DNA from 3 places in the Thermus javaensis genome. Region 2 is predicted to be linked to each of the others. Evidence: riboswitches for the same ligand, from Rfam matches in the RefSeq annotation. Region 2 holds a riboswitch; each other region holds the start of a gene.
What was found. Region 2 has a riboswitch for cobalamin ahead of ABXG85_RS07640 (HoxN/HupN/NixA family nickel/cobalt transporter). Riboswitches for the same ligand answer to the same signal wherever they lie in the genome.

Region 1: it holds a riboswitch for cobalamin, as region 2 does, so the genes downstream of both, ABXG85_RS10980 (ABC transporter substrate-binding protein) here and ABXG85_RS07640 (HoxN/HupN/NixA family nickel/cobalt transporter) in region 2, are expected to answer to the same signal.
Region 3: it holds a riboswitch for cobalamin, as region 2 does, so the genes downstream of both, ABXG85_RS09560 (acyl-CoA thioesterase) here and ABXG85_RS07640 (HoxN/HupN/NixA family nickel/cobalt transporter) in region 2, are expected to answer to the same signal.

What each region holds. Positions count from the first base shown of each region.
Region 1 is NZ_BSRG01000015.1:40,493-44,840, forward strand. It holds gene ABXG85_RS10970 (ABC transporter substrate-binding protein) at 1-102, opposite strand, end outside; gene ABXG85_RS10975 (ROK family protein) at 59-1,252, opposite strand; cobalamin riboswitch at 1,375-1,533, shown strand; gene ABXG85_RS10980 (ABC transporter substrate-binding protein) at 1,678-2,532, shown strand; gene ABXG85_RS10985 (FecCD family ABC transporter permease) at 2,536-3,564, shown strand; gene ABXG85_RS10990 (ABC transporter ATP-binding protein) at 3,551-4,303, shown strand; gene ABXG85_RS10995 (hypothetical protein) at 4,284-4,348, shown strand, end outside.
Region 2 is NZ_BSRG01000006.1:94,562-98,909, reverse strand. It holds gene ABXG85_RS07645 (cobalt-precorrin-5B (C(1))-methyltransferase) at 1-838, opposite strand, end outside; gene ABXG85_RS07640 (HoxN/HupN/NixA family nickel/cobalt transporter) at 835-1,494, opposite strand; cobalamin riboswitch at 1,588-1,751, opposite strand; gene ABXG85_RS07635 (histidine phosphatase family protein) at 1,773-2,315, opposite strand; gene cobT (nicotinate-nucleotide--dimethylbenzimidazole phosphoribosyltransferase) at 2,339-3,349, shown strand; gene ABXG85_RS07625 (adenosylcobinamide-GDP ribazoletransferase) at 3,350-4,045, shown strand; gene cobO (cob(I)yrinic acid a,c-diamide adenosyltransferase) at 4,024-4,348, shown strand, end outside.
Region 3 is NZ_BSRG01000010.1:46,140-50,487, forward strand. It holds gene ABXG85_RS09550 (ribonucleoside-diphosphate reductase subunit alpha) at 1-1,443, opposite strand, end outside; gene ABXG85_RS09555 (ribonucleotide-diphosphate reductase subunit beta) at 1,454-2,428, opposite strand; gene ABXG85_RS09560 (acyl-CoA thioesterase) at 2,409-2,810, opposite strand; cobalamin riboswitch at 2,941-3,112, opposite strand; gene ABXG85_RS09565 (ABC transporter ATP-binding protein) at 3,290-4,216, opposite strand; gene ABXG85_RS09570 (ABC transporter) at 4,216-4,348, opposite strand, start outside.

The sequences.
Region 1 (4,348 bases), on a different contig from region 2:
CCCCTCGTCCCCCGCCCACCAGGAAAAGATCTCTAGCTTGCCCGTCTGGGCCAGGGCGCTAAGCCCCAAGGCCATGCCGAGTACCCAAAGCCACTTCCTCATACCTACCTCCATTGCGACGTGGGCTTTCCGCCCACAGGCCGCCCAACTCAAAGAAGCGCGCCAAAAAGAGGCTCGCCCCGCCCACCGCCGCCGCCAGGTGCCCGTAGGAAGAGGGTTGCACGGAAAGCGTGCGGTGGGTTTCCAAAAAGGCGTGCGCCGCCAGGGCGCGGCGCAAGGGGGCTTCCAAGAAGGGAAAGAGCTCCGCCGCCTTGCCCCCCACCACTACCCGGGCGGGGTCGTAGGCCACGGCCAGGTTGGCCACAAACCGGCCCAAGGCGTCCCCTAGGTGGGCCAAGGCGGTCCGGGCCAGGGGGTGGCCCGCCTGGGCCTGGGCCAAGAGGGCCTCGAGGTCCTCCGCTTCCCCTCCCAAGGCCCGGTGGTGCCGCAGCAAGGCTCCCAGGCCGAGCTCGGTTTCCAAGCACCCCTTGCGCCCACAGGCGCAAGGGGCTTCCCCAAAGCCGAGCCAGTGGCCCACCTCCCCCGCCGCACCACTCGCTCCCCGGAGGAGGCGGCCTTCCGCCACCACGCCCACGCCCAGGCCGGTGCTGAGGACCAGGTAGGCCAGGTTTTCCTCCCCGTGGAAGAAGACCTCGGAAAGGGCGGAGGCCTTGGCGTCGTTTTCCGCCAAGGTGGGTAGGGGGAAGGAGGCCAGAAAGGGGCTCAAATCCAGGTTGCGCCAGGCCAGGTTGGGGGCGTAAAGGAGCTGGGTTCCCACCACCACGCCGGGCAGGGTGAAGCCGAGGCCCAAGGCCCCTTGGGCCTCAGGCAGGCTTTCCTGCAGAAGCCGGGCGAAGCGCTCCTCCGGCCCCGCCTCCTTGGCGTGGGCCCACTCCTTGGCCCAAAGCACCTCACCCCGCCAGTCCAGGGCCAGGAGGACGGTACCTTCCACCCCGATTTCCGCTCCCAGGGCGAAGCGGGCCCCTGGCCGCAGGTGCAACAGGGTTCCCGGCCGCCCCAAGGGCGGGGAGGTGGAGGCCCCTTCCTCCAGGAGGCCTTCGTGCAAGAGCTCGTCCACCAGGCGGCTCACGGCGCTTTTGGCCAGGCCCGTGAGCCGGGAGAGGTCGGCGCGGGTGAGGGGACCCCGCCGCAGGTGGCCCAAGATGGCCCGGCGGTTCAGCCTGCGGATTTCCTGTGTGTCCCCTTTGCGCACCCGTGCCCCCCTTTAGTTCGTTCTCGGGACTAAGTAAACCACCGCCCCCGCCTTCCGTCAAGCCCTTGTCAGGTTCGCCCTCCAGGGCTTAGCCTTGAAGCCAAGGCCCGCTAGGGCCTCAAAGCCAGGTCCGTTGCCCTGGTGCCTGGGTGCGTAGCCCAGGCTTAAAGTGGGGAAGTCCGGTGCAAGTCCGGCGCTGTCCCGCAACGGTAACCGGCCAAGCCATGGGCCTTTCCTCGCAGGCCGGAAGCCCGAATACCTGCCAGGGCCGCCCGCCTTACCCCGTGGCGGGCACCTCACGCGGATGGGGGAGCGCTGGGGGCTTCTCAAGCGTTTTGGTGCCCCTGCCGCTCTTTCGGCAGGGGCGTTGCCCTACCTCCCCCGGGCCCGGTGCGCCTGGCCCTAGCGGCCTTAGGGAGGTGGGCATGAGGAAAATCTGGGCGTTTTTGTCGGTTCTCTTGGCCTTAGCCTTTGCCTTTCCCCTCACCCTCACGGACGACCTGGGCCGCTCGGTGACCCTGAAGGCCCCCCCTAAGCGCGTGGTCTCCATGCTGCCTTCGGTTACGGAGACGGTGTGCGCCCTGGGGGCCTGCGACCGCCTGGTGGCCACGGACGACTACTCGGATTGGCCGGAGAGCGTGAAGCGCCTGCCCAAGGCGGGGGGGCTTTACAACCCTAACCCCGAGCTGATCGTCTCCTTGAAGCCGGACTTGGTCTTGGTTTCCCGCTACGGCAAGCTTTACGAAACCCTGGAGCGGGCAGGGCTTACCGTGTTCGTGGTGCGCACGGAAACCTACGAGGACATCTTCAAAACCGTACGCACCCTGGCGCAGCTTCTGGGGCTTGGGTCGCAGGGGGAAAGGCTGGTGGCCCAGATCCAGAAGGAGGTTTACCAGGAGGAGGCCCGGGCCGCCAAGGCCAAGGCCAGGCCCCGGGTCTACTACGAGATTGACCCCACCCCTTACACCGTGGGGCCGGAAAGCTTTATCGGGGTCCTCATCCAGAAGGCCCGGGGGGTGAATATCGTTCCCAAGGAGCTTGGGCTTTTCCCCAAGATCGCCCCCGAGTTCGTGGTGGAGAAGAACCCCGAGGTCATCGTGGCCACCTACCCGAACGCCCGGGAAACCATACAGAGCCGACCGGGTTGGAGCCGGGTGAGGGCGGTGCAGGCGGGGAGGATCTGCGTGTATACGGGGGGGGAGGACAACCTTCTTTCCCGCCCCGGCCCCCGGGTGGCCCAAGGGCTTAGGCTCCTGGTGGACTGCTTCCACGGGCGCTAGGCCATGACCTTGTCCTTGCCCCTTGCCCTCAGGCGGAGCCTCGTCTTCGCCTGGCTCTTGGCCCTCTTGGCCTTGGCCTTGGTTTTGGGGCTCGCCTTGGGGGCGGTGGCGGTGCCTTTCGGGGAGGTGGTGCGGGCCCTGTTGGGCCTCGAGGAGAACCCCATCATCACCGAGCTACGCCTGCCCAGGGTTCTCGGGGGCATGCTGGTGGGGGCGGCCTTGGGGGTGGCGGGGGCTTCCTTCCAGGGCCTGTTCCGCAACCCCTTGGCCGATCCCTATCTCATGGGGGCGGCCTCGGGGGCGGCCTTTGGCGTGACCCTGTTGGCGGTCCTTATGGGCGGGCTTTCCCCCGCCTTCGCCCAGCATGCGGTCTTCCAGGGCCTTCCCCTTTCCGCCACCCTCTTCGGCTTCCTGGGGGCCCTTTTCGCCACCCTCCTCACCCTGGTCTTGGCCGGAGGGGTGGCGCGGACGGGGGAGCTGGTCTTGGCGGGGGTGGTGGTGGGCAGCGTCCTCACGGGGCTCACCACCTACCTGATGCTCCAGGACGCCGATCGGGTTCGGGCGGTGTTCGCCTACACCCTGGGGAACCTGGCCTTTTTGGGCTGGCCGGGGGTGAGGGCCTTGGCCTTCTTCCTCCTCCTCGCCTTACCGCCCCTTTTCCTCCTGGGCCGGGTCCTTAACGCCCTGCAGCTTGGGGAGGAGGTGGCGCGAAGCCTGGGCCTTCCCCTCAATGCGCTAAAGCTCCTCCTTTTGGCCGCGGCCAGCCTCCTCACCGCCGCCAGCGTGGCCCAGGCGGGGATCATCGGCTTCGTGGGGCTCGTCACCCCCCACGCCTTAAGGCGGCTTTTGGGGGAGGACTACCGCCTGCTCCTGCCGGCGAGCGCCCTGGGCGGGGCCGTCCTTCTGGCCCTGGCCGACCTCCTGGCCCGCACCCTTACCCGGCCCGCCGAGCTTCCCGTGGGGGTGGTGACCACCCTCCTCGGAGGGCCCTTCTTCCTTTACCTCCTTTGGAGGCGGCGTGGGCGGGCTTGAGGCGAGGGGTATCGTGGGGCCTTTCGCCCTAAAGGGGGTGGACCTCAGGGTGGGCCCGGGGGAATGGCTGGCCCTCCTCGGCCCCAACGGCTCCGGCAAGACCACCTTGCTTCGGGTGATGGCGGGGCTTCTTAGGCCCAAAGGCGGAGCGGTGTACCTGGAGGGGAAGCCCCTTGGCGCCTACGGGAGCTACGCCCGGGGCCGGCTTCTCGCCTACCTGCCCCAAGGAGGGCCTTACCCTGAGGGGCTTTGGGTGGAGGAGGTGGTGCGCCTGGGGCGGCTTCCCTACCTGGGGCTATGGGGCCGGGAGGGGCGGGAGGACCTCGAGGCGGTGGCCTGGGCCCTGGAGGCGGCGGGGGCGGCCCACCTTAGGGGGCGGCTCCTCGGTACCCTCTCCGGGGGCGAGCGGCAACGGGTCTTTCTGGCCCGTGCGTTGGCCGCCCGGCCCCGCTACCTCCTCTTGGACGAGCCCACCACCTATCTGGATCTGGAGCATCAAGGGGAGGTGGTGGCCCTCCTTAGGGCCTTGGCGGGGCGAGGCGTGGGGGTGCTTTCCGTCCTGCACGACCCCAACCAGGCGGCCTTGGCCCACCGGGTGGCGGTGTTGCGGGAGGGGCGGCTTGTGGCGGAAGGGCCGCCTGCGGCGGTGCTGACGGAGCCCCTCCTCCAGGGGCTCTACGGGCCCCGGGTGCGGGTGGCCCACGTGGCGGGGAGGCCCCATGTCTACCTGGACGGATAGGGCTCGGCTTTACGTGCGGGGCCGGGCGCTCCTGCTGGACCTGGG
Region 2 (4,348 bases):
GTAGGTTCACCTCGCCGCCCGCGGCGTGGGTCATAGTCTTGCCGTCGGCCATCTTGGATACTTTTCCGATCATCCCCACGATCCGCACCACTTCTATCCCCACCTTCCGCGCCGCCCTGAGCACATCCCCCACGAAATCCCCCATCTCTATGAAGGCCATCTCGGGAAGGTGGGGAAGGAGCCTTTGGGCGAAGCGCTCGCTTTTTCCCCCGGTGGTGGCGGCGATCTCCAAAAGGCCATTGGCCCGCGCCACCCCCACCGCCTGGACCACGCTCATGCGGAAGGCGCTGGTGGAGTAGGGCTTTACCACCCCCGTGGTGCCAAGCACGGAGAGGCCCCCCAGGATCCCAAGCCTAGGGTTGAGGGTTTTTTTGGCCAGCTCCTCCCCTCCAGGGATGGCGATGGCGATGGCCAAGGGGCGGTCCGTCGCCTCCCGCACCGCCTCCCAGATCATCCGCCGGGGCACGGGGTTGATGGCGGGCTCCCCCACGGGCACCCCGAGCCCGGGCTTGGTCACCACCCCCACCCCTTCGCCCCCCTCTATTTGGTCTGCGCTGGCGAAGCGCACGTAGGCCTGGATCTCCGTCCCGTGGGTCACGTCGGGGTCGTCCCCGGCGTCCTTGATCATCCCCACCAAAACCCCATCCCCCTTCCGCTCCAGGCGGAAGACCTGGAAGGGCTGCCGCCAGCCTGCGGGAAGCCAGATGTCCACCACCTCCGGGGCCTCCCCCAGGAGAGCCAGGGCCGCGGCCTTGGCCGCGGCAGCGGCGTTAGCCCCCGTGGTGAAGCCGATGCGGCTTCCCTTCTTGTCGCGGGGCGGGGGGTAGGGGTGGCTCATGCCGGGCGCAGGGCGTAAAGCCTCAAGGAGACTAAAAGCCCAAAGAGGCCCAGGCCCAAGGGGAGGGCGAGGGCCTCGAGGTCCAGGGCCAAGAGTTCAGCCGCGGCCAGGAGGAAGGCCACCGCCACCACTGTCCAGCCCAGGAAGCGGCTCGCCCGCCTGGCCCGCTCCGAGTCGTGGGCTAGGTTCTGCAGGCGGCTTGCCAGGAACCCGTCCACCCCGTCCACCAGGAGCATCCCCAGGGTGAAGAGGAGTCCCAGGCGCAAGGGGGAAAGTTCCGCAGAAAGGGCCAGGGCGGAGAGCTGGCTAGCTGTTTCAAACCCCAAGCCGAAGAGAAGGCCGAGGAGGAGGGGGTGGAGGAGGGGAAGGCGGGCAGGCGCCCTTTCCTCGGGTCTGAGGAGGCGGTACAGGTTAAGCCCTCCCACCAGGAGAAGGAGCAGGGGGGGGAGGTGGAGGGCCTCCAGGTCCACCCGTTCCAGGAGGGCGGCGGCGGGGAAGGCCAGCAGGGTGACCACCCCACCGTGCCCCAGGGCGAAGAGGACGCCGTTATAGGGGGAGGGGCGCACCCGGGAAAGCCCGTCCACTGCAGCCAGGTGGTCGGGGTCCACGCCGTGGCGCATCCCTAGGGCCACGGCCAAAAGATCCAGGCCCGTCATGGGGTCCCTCTATGTGTACGGGAAGCTACAGGCCTAAGCCGAGGACCAGGTTCTCTTCTCATCCTTGCCTCCTTTCGCCCCTGCTCGGGGGCAGGTGAGGCGCGGGCTAGGGCGGGTGTTCGGGCTTCCGGCCAATGAGGAGGGGCCTTAGGTATGGGCCGGTTACCGTTGCGGCACAGCGCCGGACTTTCACCGGTCTTCCCCCTTTTATGCCCCAAGACATCCGGGCCTTGGGGCGCCCTAGCCGCACGGGCCCCGCTAAGGGGCTTGCCCCTGTTTTACTTCGGCGGAGGTTCCCCGTCAATGGTTGGTGTCAAGACCTTCCCCAGGACCCTTTGGGGCCAATCCACCACCACGGCGCTTCCCAAGGGCACGAGGCTGTCTTCCCCCAGGGCCCGGAGCACCGCCCGCACCACCCCCCCGTGGGTGAAGAGGAGGGCTGACCCCTTTAGCCCTTCCAGGAAGCGGAAGACCCTTTCTTGAAAGGCCTCGAGGCGCTCCCCCTCTGGGGGCGCAAACCCTTGGAAGCGGAGGAGGGCCTCCTTGTGGACCGCCTCCAGTTCCTCCCAGAAAGCCCCCTCCAACGCCCCGAAGTGGATCTCCCGCAGGGCGGGGCTAGGAATGGGGGCGAAACCCGCCAGGGCCGCCGTTTCCAGGGCCCGCTTGAGGTCCGAGCTAAAGGCGGGCAGGGGCGGGAGGAGGCCCCTGAGGGCCCTCGCCTGCTTCCTCCCCAAGGGCGTGAGGGAGAGGTCGGTCCAGCCCAAGAGCCTCCCCTCCCGGTTCCAGAGGGTTTCCCCGTGGCGCACGAGCCAGAGCTCCACGGGAAGAGTGTATAGTAAGGGCCATGGATCGGGGTATTTTGGAGGAGGCCCAAAAGCGTATGGAGGAGCTCACCAAGCCGCCCCGTTCCCTGGGGTACCTGGAGGAGGTGGCGGTGCGCCTGGCCGCTATCCAGGGCCGGGTGAAGCCGGAGCTTGGCCGGGGGGCGGTGGTGGTGGCCGCCGCCGACCACGGGGTGGTGGCGGAAGGGGTTTCCGCCTACCCCCAGGAGGTCACCCGGCAGATGGTCCTGAACTTCCTCCGGGGCGGGGCGGCCATCAACCAGTTGGCCCTGGCGGCGGACTGCGAGGTGTACGTGCTGGACGTGGGGGTCAAGGGGGAGCTTCCCGACCACCCCCGGCTCCTCAAGCGCAAGGTGCGGGAGGGGACCCGTAACTTGGCGGCGGAGCCCGCCCTCACCCGGGAGGAGGCGGAAAGGGCCCTCCTGGCGGGGCGGGAGGCGGCGCGGCGGGCCCTGGCGGAGGGGGCCACCCTCCTCGCCGCCGGGGATATGGGCATCGGGAACACCACAGCCGCCGCCGCCCTCACCGCTGGGCTCTTGGGCCTTGCCCCTGAGGAGGTGGTGGGTCGGGGGACGGGGGTGGGGGAGGCGGGGCTAAGGCGCAAGCGGGAGGCGGTGGCGAGGGCCCTCGCCCGCCTTCGCCCCGGGATGGACCCCTTGGCGGTGGCGGCGGAGCTTGGGGGCCTCGAGCTCCTCGCCATCGCCGGGGTGTACCTGGAGGGCTACGCCCAGGGGGTGCCCCTGGTCCTGGACGGCTTCCCCGTGACCGCTGGGGCCTTTTTGGCCTACCGCCTGGAGCCCGGGCTCCGGGACCACCTCTTCGCCGGCCACCTCTCCCGGGAGCCCGGCCACCGCCACCTCCTCGAGGCCCTGGGCTTGAGGCCCCTCTTGAACCTGGACCTGGCCCTGGGGGAGGGGACGGGGGCGGTCCTCGCCATGCCCCTCCTCCGGGCTGCGGCCCGCATCCTGCACATGGCCACCTTCGCCGAGGCGGGGGTTTCCCGGGGCCTGTAGGTGTTGCGGGCGCTTCTCGCCGCCTTCTCCCTCCTTTCCGTCCTCCCCGTGCCCGTGCCGCTCCAGGCGGAGGACTTCCGCCGCGGGGTGGCCTTCTTCCCCCTGGTGGGCTACGCCCTGGGGGCTTCCCTCGCCCTCCTCGCCCTCCTTCCCTTGCCCCCGGGGCTTTTGGCGGCCCTCCAGGCGGCCTCCCTCCTCGGCCTCACGGGGTTTCTCCACCTGGATGGCCTTCTGGACGCCGCCGACGCCCTTTTGGGCCACCGCCCCCGGGAGGAGAGGCTTCGCATCCTCAAGGACCCCCACCTGGGGCCCTTCGCCTTCGGGGTGGGGGGGCTTTACCTCCTCCTCCTCTGGCAGGCCCTGGGGGCGGGGCAAGACCCCCTTTTCCTCCTCCTCTTCCCGGGCTTCGCCCGCTTCGCCTGCCTGCCCTTCCTCCACCGCTACCCCCTGTTGGGCCCGGGGATGGCGGCCGCCATACGGGGGGGGCCCTGGGGGCTTGCCCTCCTCTTGGCCCTCCCCTTTCCCCTCCTCTTCCCTCTGCCCGCCCTTTCCGCCCTCCTCGCCGCCTTCCTCGTGGCGCGGCTCGCCCTGGCCCGGCTCGGGGGGGTAAACGGGGACATCCTGGGGGCCATGATCGCCTTGGCGGAGCTCTCTTCCCTGCTAGGCTATGCCCTATGGAAGAGCCTCGGCGTCTAAAGCCCTACGCCAGGCCCCAGGGGGAGCGGCGGGGGCTTCTCATCGTTTACACCGGGGATGGCAAGGGGAAAAGCACCGCCGCCTTCGGCCTGGCCCTGCGGGCCCACGGCCGGGGCCTGCGGGTGCGGGTCTTCCAGTTCCTCAAGCACGCCACCGCCCGCTTCGGGGAGCATAGGGCCCTTGCCCTCCTCGGCATCCCCATCGAGGGCCTAGGGGACGGCTTCACCTGGAAGAGCCAAGACCTTGCCGCCTCCGCCCGCCTGGCCCAGGAGGGCTGGGAGAGGGCCAAGGAAGCCCTCCTCT
Region 3 (4,348 bases), on a different contig from region 2:
GAAGGTCTTGAACACCGCCTTTTCCTCATCGGTGAGGAAGTCCAGGTGCTGCACGGAACCGTTGTGCTCCAGGATGCTCCGCCAGACTTTTTCCTCGTCCTTGCCCTTTTCCCTCAGCACCTCCTCCAGGAAGGGGTTCTTGAAGGGGACGCGAGCTTTCTGTAGGTCCTTCAGGTAGTAGTTGCTGGTGTAGGGCTCTATGGAGGGAGAGACCTGGCCCAGGATGAAGGCGCTGGACTTGGTGGGAGCGATGGCGAGGAGGGTGGCGTTGCGCCTTTCCTTAAGCTCCCCCACCCCGGCGAGCTCGTCCTCGGGGTGCCGCTTCCTCAGCCACCTCGAGGCCTCCTCGGCCCGCTCCCGTATGGTCTTGAAGATCTCGGCGTTCCTACGGAAGGCCTCGGGGCTTTCCAGGGGGATTCTTTGGGACTGGAGGTAGCTGTGCCAGCCCAGGACCCCGAGGCCGATGGCCCGGTAGCGCTTGGCGAAGCGCACCGCCCGCTCCATGTAGGGGATGCCCTCCGCCTTCTCAATGAAGTCGTCCAGCACGGAGTCCAGGAAAATGACCAGGGTCTCCACCGCGTCCGTGTCCTTCCACTCCTCGTAGTGGAGGAGGTTCAGGGAGGAGAGGCAGCAGACGAAGCTCTCCTCCTCCGAGGAGGGGAGCATGATCTCCGTGCAGAGGTTGCTGGCCCAGATGGTCTTGCCGAGGGTTTTGAAGACCTCGGGGGCCTTTTGGTTGGCGTTGTCCCGGAAGAAGAGGTAGGGGATGCCCACCTCGGCCCGGCTCTTCAGGACCTTGGCCCAGCGGGCCCGCTTCTCCCCGTCCCCGGCGATCATCTCCTCAAGCCAGCGGTCCCCCACGCTCACCCCCCAGAAGAGGGACTGAACCGGGGAGTGCTCCCGCTGGATGGAAAGCCACTCCTCGAGGTCAGGGTGCTCTATGTCCAGGTAGGCGGCGCACTGGCCCCTGCGGGTGGAGCCCTGGTTGAAGACCTCGATCACCCGGTCAAAGAGGGAGGCGAAGGCAAACGAGCCGTTGCTCTCCCCGTTGTCCCGGATGGGGGCCCCCCGTGGGCGGAGCCTTCCCAGGTAGAGGGAGGTCCCTCCCCCCTGCTTGCTCATCATCCCCACCTCAGCCACCGCCCTCAGGATGGAAGCGGTGTCGTCCTCCACGTAGGTGCCGTAGCAGGAGATGGGAAGGCCCCGCCTGAGGCCGTAGTTGGCCCAGATGGGGGTGGCGAGGGAGTACCAGCCCCGGGCCACGTACTCCTGGAACTTGCGGCCAAACCCCTCCACCTTGGTGAGGGCCTCGGCCCGCTGGGCGATCTCCCTCACCCGCTCCTCCACGCTCACCCCGGGCAGCAGGTAGCCCCGGCGCATGTAGAGGCGGGTGTGCTCGTTGGCCCAGTACCAGGGCTCGTAGGTCCGCTTGGTCTTGGTCATGCCTCCTCCTTCAGAAAAGCTCCTCCGGATCAAAGCTTTGTACCCTGCGCGCGTAGGCCACGCTCCGCTTGTTGAAGAAGTCCACCTCCTTGTCGGCGAGGAGCTCCAGGGTGAACCACTCCGTGTCCCGAAGCCTCGCCCGGTCCACAGGGAAGGCTTCGGGGAGTCCATGGAGGGCGAGGACTTCGTTGAAGCGTCCCTTGAGGAACTCCAGGGTTTCTCCGTGCCCCACCAAAGAGGGTTCCCCCATGGCGAAGAGCCAGTCCAGGAGGTTTTCCTCGGCCCGGAAGAGCTTCTGGGCGAGGCGTAGAGACTCTTCCTGAAATTCCTCCCCCAGGGCCTCGGGGTGCTCCGTCCTGAGGAGACGGAGGAGCTCCACCCCAAAGAGGCCGTGGACGTTCTCCTCCTTGCTGGTGGCCTCAATGGCGTTGGAGATCCCTTTGTAGCGGTTGCCGCGGCGGTTTAGGGCCATGAGGACGTAGAACTGGGAGAAGAGGGAGACGTGTTCCGTGAAGGCGGAGAAGAGGAAGAGGGCGAGGGCGTATTCCCGCAGGTCCTTCCCCTGGGCGCGCCGAAGGGCCTCTCCCAGGGCTTGGGCCCGATCCCGGAGGGCGCTCGCCCCCTCCAGGGCCTGTCCAAAGGCCTCCTCCAGGCCCAAAAGCTCCAGGAGGTGGGCGTAAGCGTTGGCGTGCCGTACCTCGCTCTCGGCGAAGGTGAGGCCCACCTCGGCGATCTCGGGCTTGGGAAAGCGGTCGTAGACCCGGGCCCAGAAGAGCTTGACGGCGAGCTCCACCTGAGCGATGGCGAGGAGGGCGCGCTCCACCAGGGAGCGCTCCTTCTCGTCGGCCAGGGCGTGGTCCTGAAGGTCGGACTGGAAGCTGAACTCCGTGTGCACCCAGTAGCTGTGCCGGATGGCGTCCCGGAAGCGGAGGAGCTCGGGGTACTCGTAGGGGCGGTAGGCGAGCCTAGGCGCCGTGAGGGGCACGGGCCTCACCTCCTTCCAGGGGAGGCACCGGGCTTGGCCTCCCCCTTTCGTCCACCGCCACCAGGACAAACCCGCCCCGGGCGGCCAGGTAGGCCTCCTCGCCTTCCTTCACCGGCTCCACCCACATCTCCACCTCCACCCGCATGGAGGTGCGCCCCACCTCCCGCACCCGGGCCACCAGCTCCACGATGGCCCCCAGGGGGACGGGGCGCTTGAAGTCCACCGCGTCCGCGTGTACCGTTACCACCTTCTTGCGCGCGTGGCGCGTGGCGGCCACAAAGGCCGCCTGGTCCATCCAGGCCAGAACCGTTCCGCCAAACAGGGTTCCGTAGTGGTTGGTCTCCCCGGGGAAGACGGGGTAGACCATCCGCGTCTCCCGCATAGCGCCTCCTTGGGCGGGAAAAGCTTCCTAGAGCCGAAGGGCCTCTTTCGGGCGCTGGGCCCGTGACGGGTTTTGGGGGTTAGGCTAAGGTCCCACGGGTCTCACCACCTTCACCCTTGCCTCGAGGGCTACGGGGCAGGGCCGCGAAGCGGGTACTCGGGCTTCCGGCCGGGGCGGAGGGCGCGACGCTTGGGCCGGTTACCGTTGCGGGACAGCGCCGGACTTTCACCGGACTTCCCCCACCGCCTTTGGGCGTCCAGGCCTGTCGGCCTGGCATCGCGGCCAGGACACCCTAAGTCTTGGGCGTCCTGCCCAAGACCCTACCACAGGTTGGGTAAGGGGTCAACGGGAAGGGGGGCGCCTCGAGAGGCCCTTCCGCCATCGCGTTTTTGGGCCAATCCCCTGGGCCGACCCGGGTGGGGGGCGGTCCCTCGCCGACCCCCTCGAGGACCGGCAACACCCCCCTATCCCCCGTGCGGCTAGACAGTGCGAGGTTGTGCGCCAGGGGAAGGGCGGGCCTCCCCGAAGAGGTGGAGGAAGAGGGCCTCCAGGCTCGGCGTTCCCCTGGAGACCTCGAGGACCTCCACGGGAAGAGTTCCCAAGGCCTCCCGCAGCGCCTCCCACGGCCCGAGGAAGAAGAGGACCTCGGGGCCCTCGGCGCTCCAGCCGGGGCCTAAGGCCTGGAGGAGGGCCTCCGCCTTGGGCTCGGCGAGGCGCACCCGGTACCCCTCCCCGGCCCAGTCCCGGAGGAGGGCCCGGGTGGGGCCCTGCCGCCGCACCTCCCCCCGGTGGAGGAAGGCCACCCGGTCGCTCACCCGCTCCACCACCTCGAGGTCGTGGGAGGTGAGGAGGATGCCCCAGCCCTCCTTCTTAAGCTCCAGGAGGATCCCCTCAAACTCCCTCCGGCTCACGGGGTCCAGGCCCAGGGTGGGCTCGTCCAGGAGGAGGAAGCGGGGCTTGAGGGCGAGGGCCAAGGCCAAGGCCGCCTTCTGCTGCATGCCCCGGGAGAGGGAGGCGAGGGGGGCGTGGAGGCGGTCCTTTAGGCCGAAGCGCTCCAACCAGGCCTCAAACCGGGGGCGGACCTCCCTGGGGGGAAGCCCCCGGATGCCCCCGAAGTAGAGGGCGTTCACCAGGAGGCTCAGGTTGACGTAGAGGTTGCGGCTTCCCTCCAGGAGGACGCCGAACTCGTGGCCCTGGGGTCTGCGCCGCGCCCCGCCCTCCTCCAGGACCACCTCCCCCCCATCGGGGAGGAGGAGGCCGAGGACGACCTTGATGAGGGTGGTCTTGCCCGCCCCGTTGGGGCCCAAAAGGCCCAGGATCTCCCCGGCCCCAAGCTCCAGGCTCACCCCCTTGAGGGCCTCCAGCTTGCCGAAGCGCTTGTGGACGTTCTGCACCAAAAGCCGCATCAGTACCTCCCTAATAGGCCCCTCCGCCGCACCGCCGCGTAGACCCAGGCCATGGCGAAAAGCCCCGCCCCGAGAAAGAGGAGGGCCTGCACGAAGGCGAGGAGGAGAAGCCCGGGGAACGCCCCCTCCCCG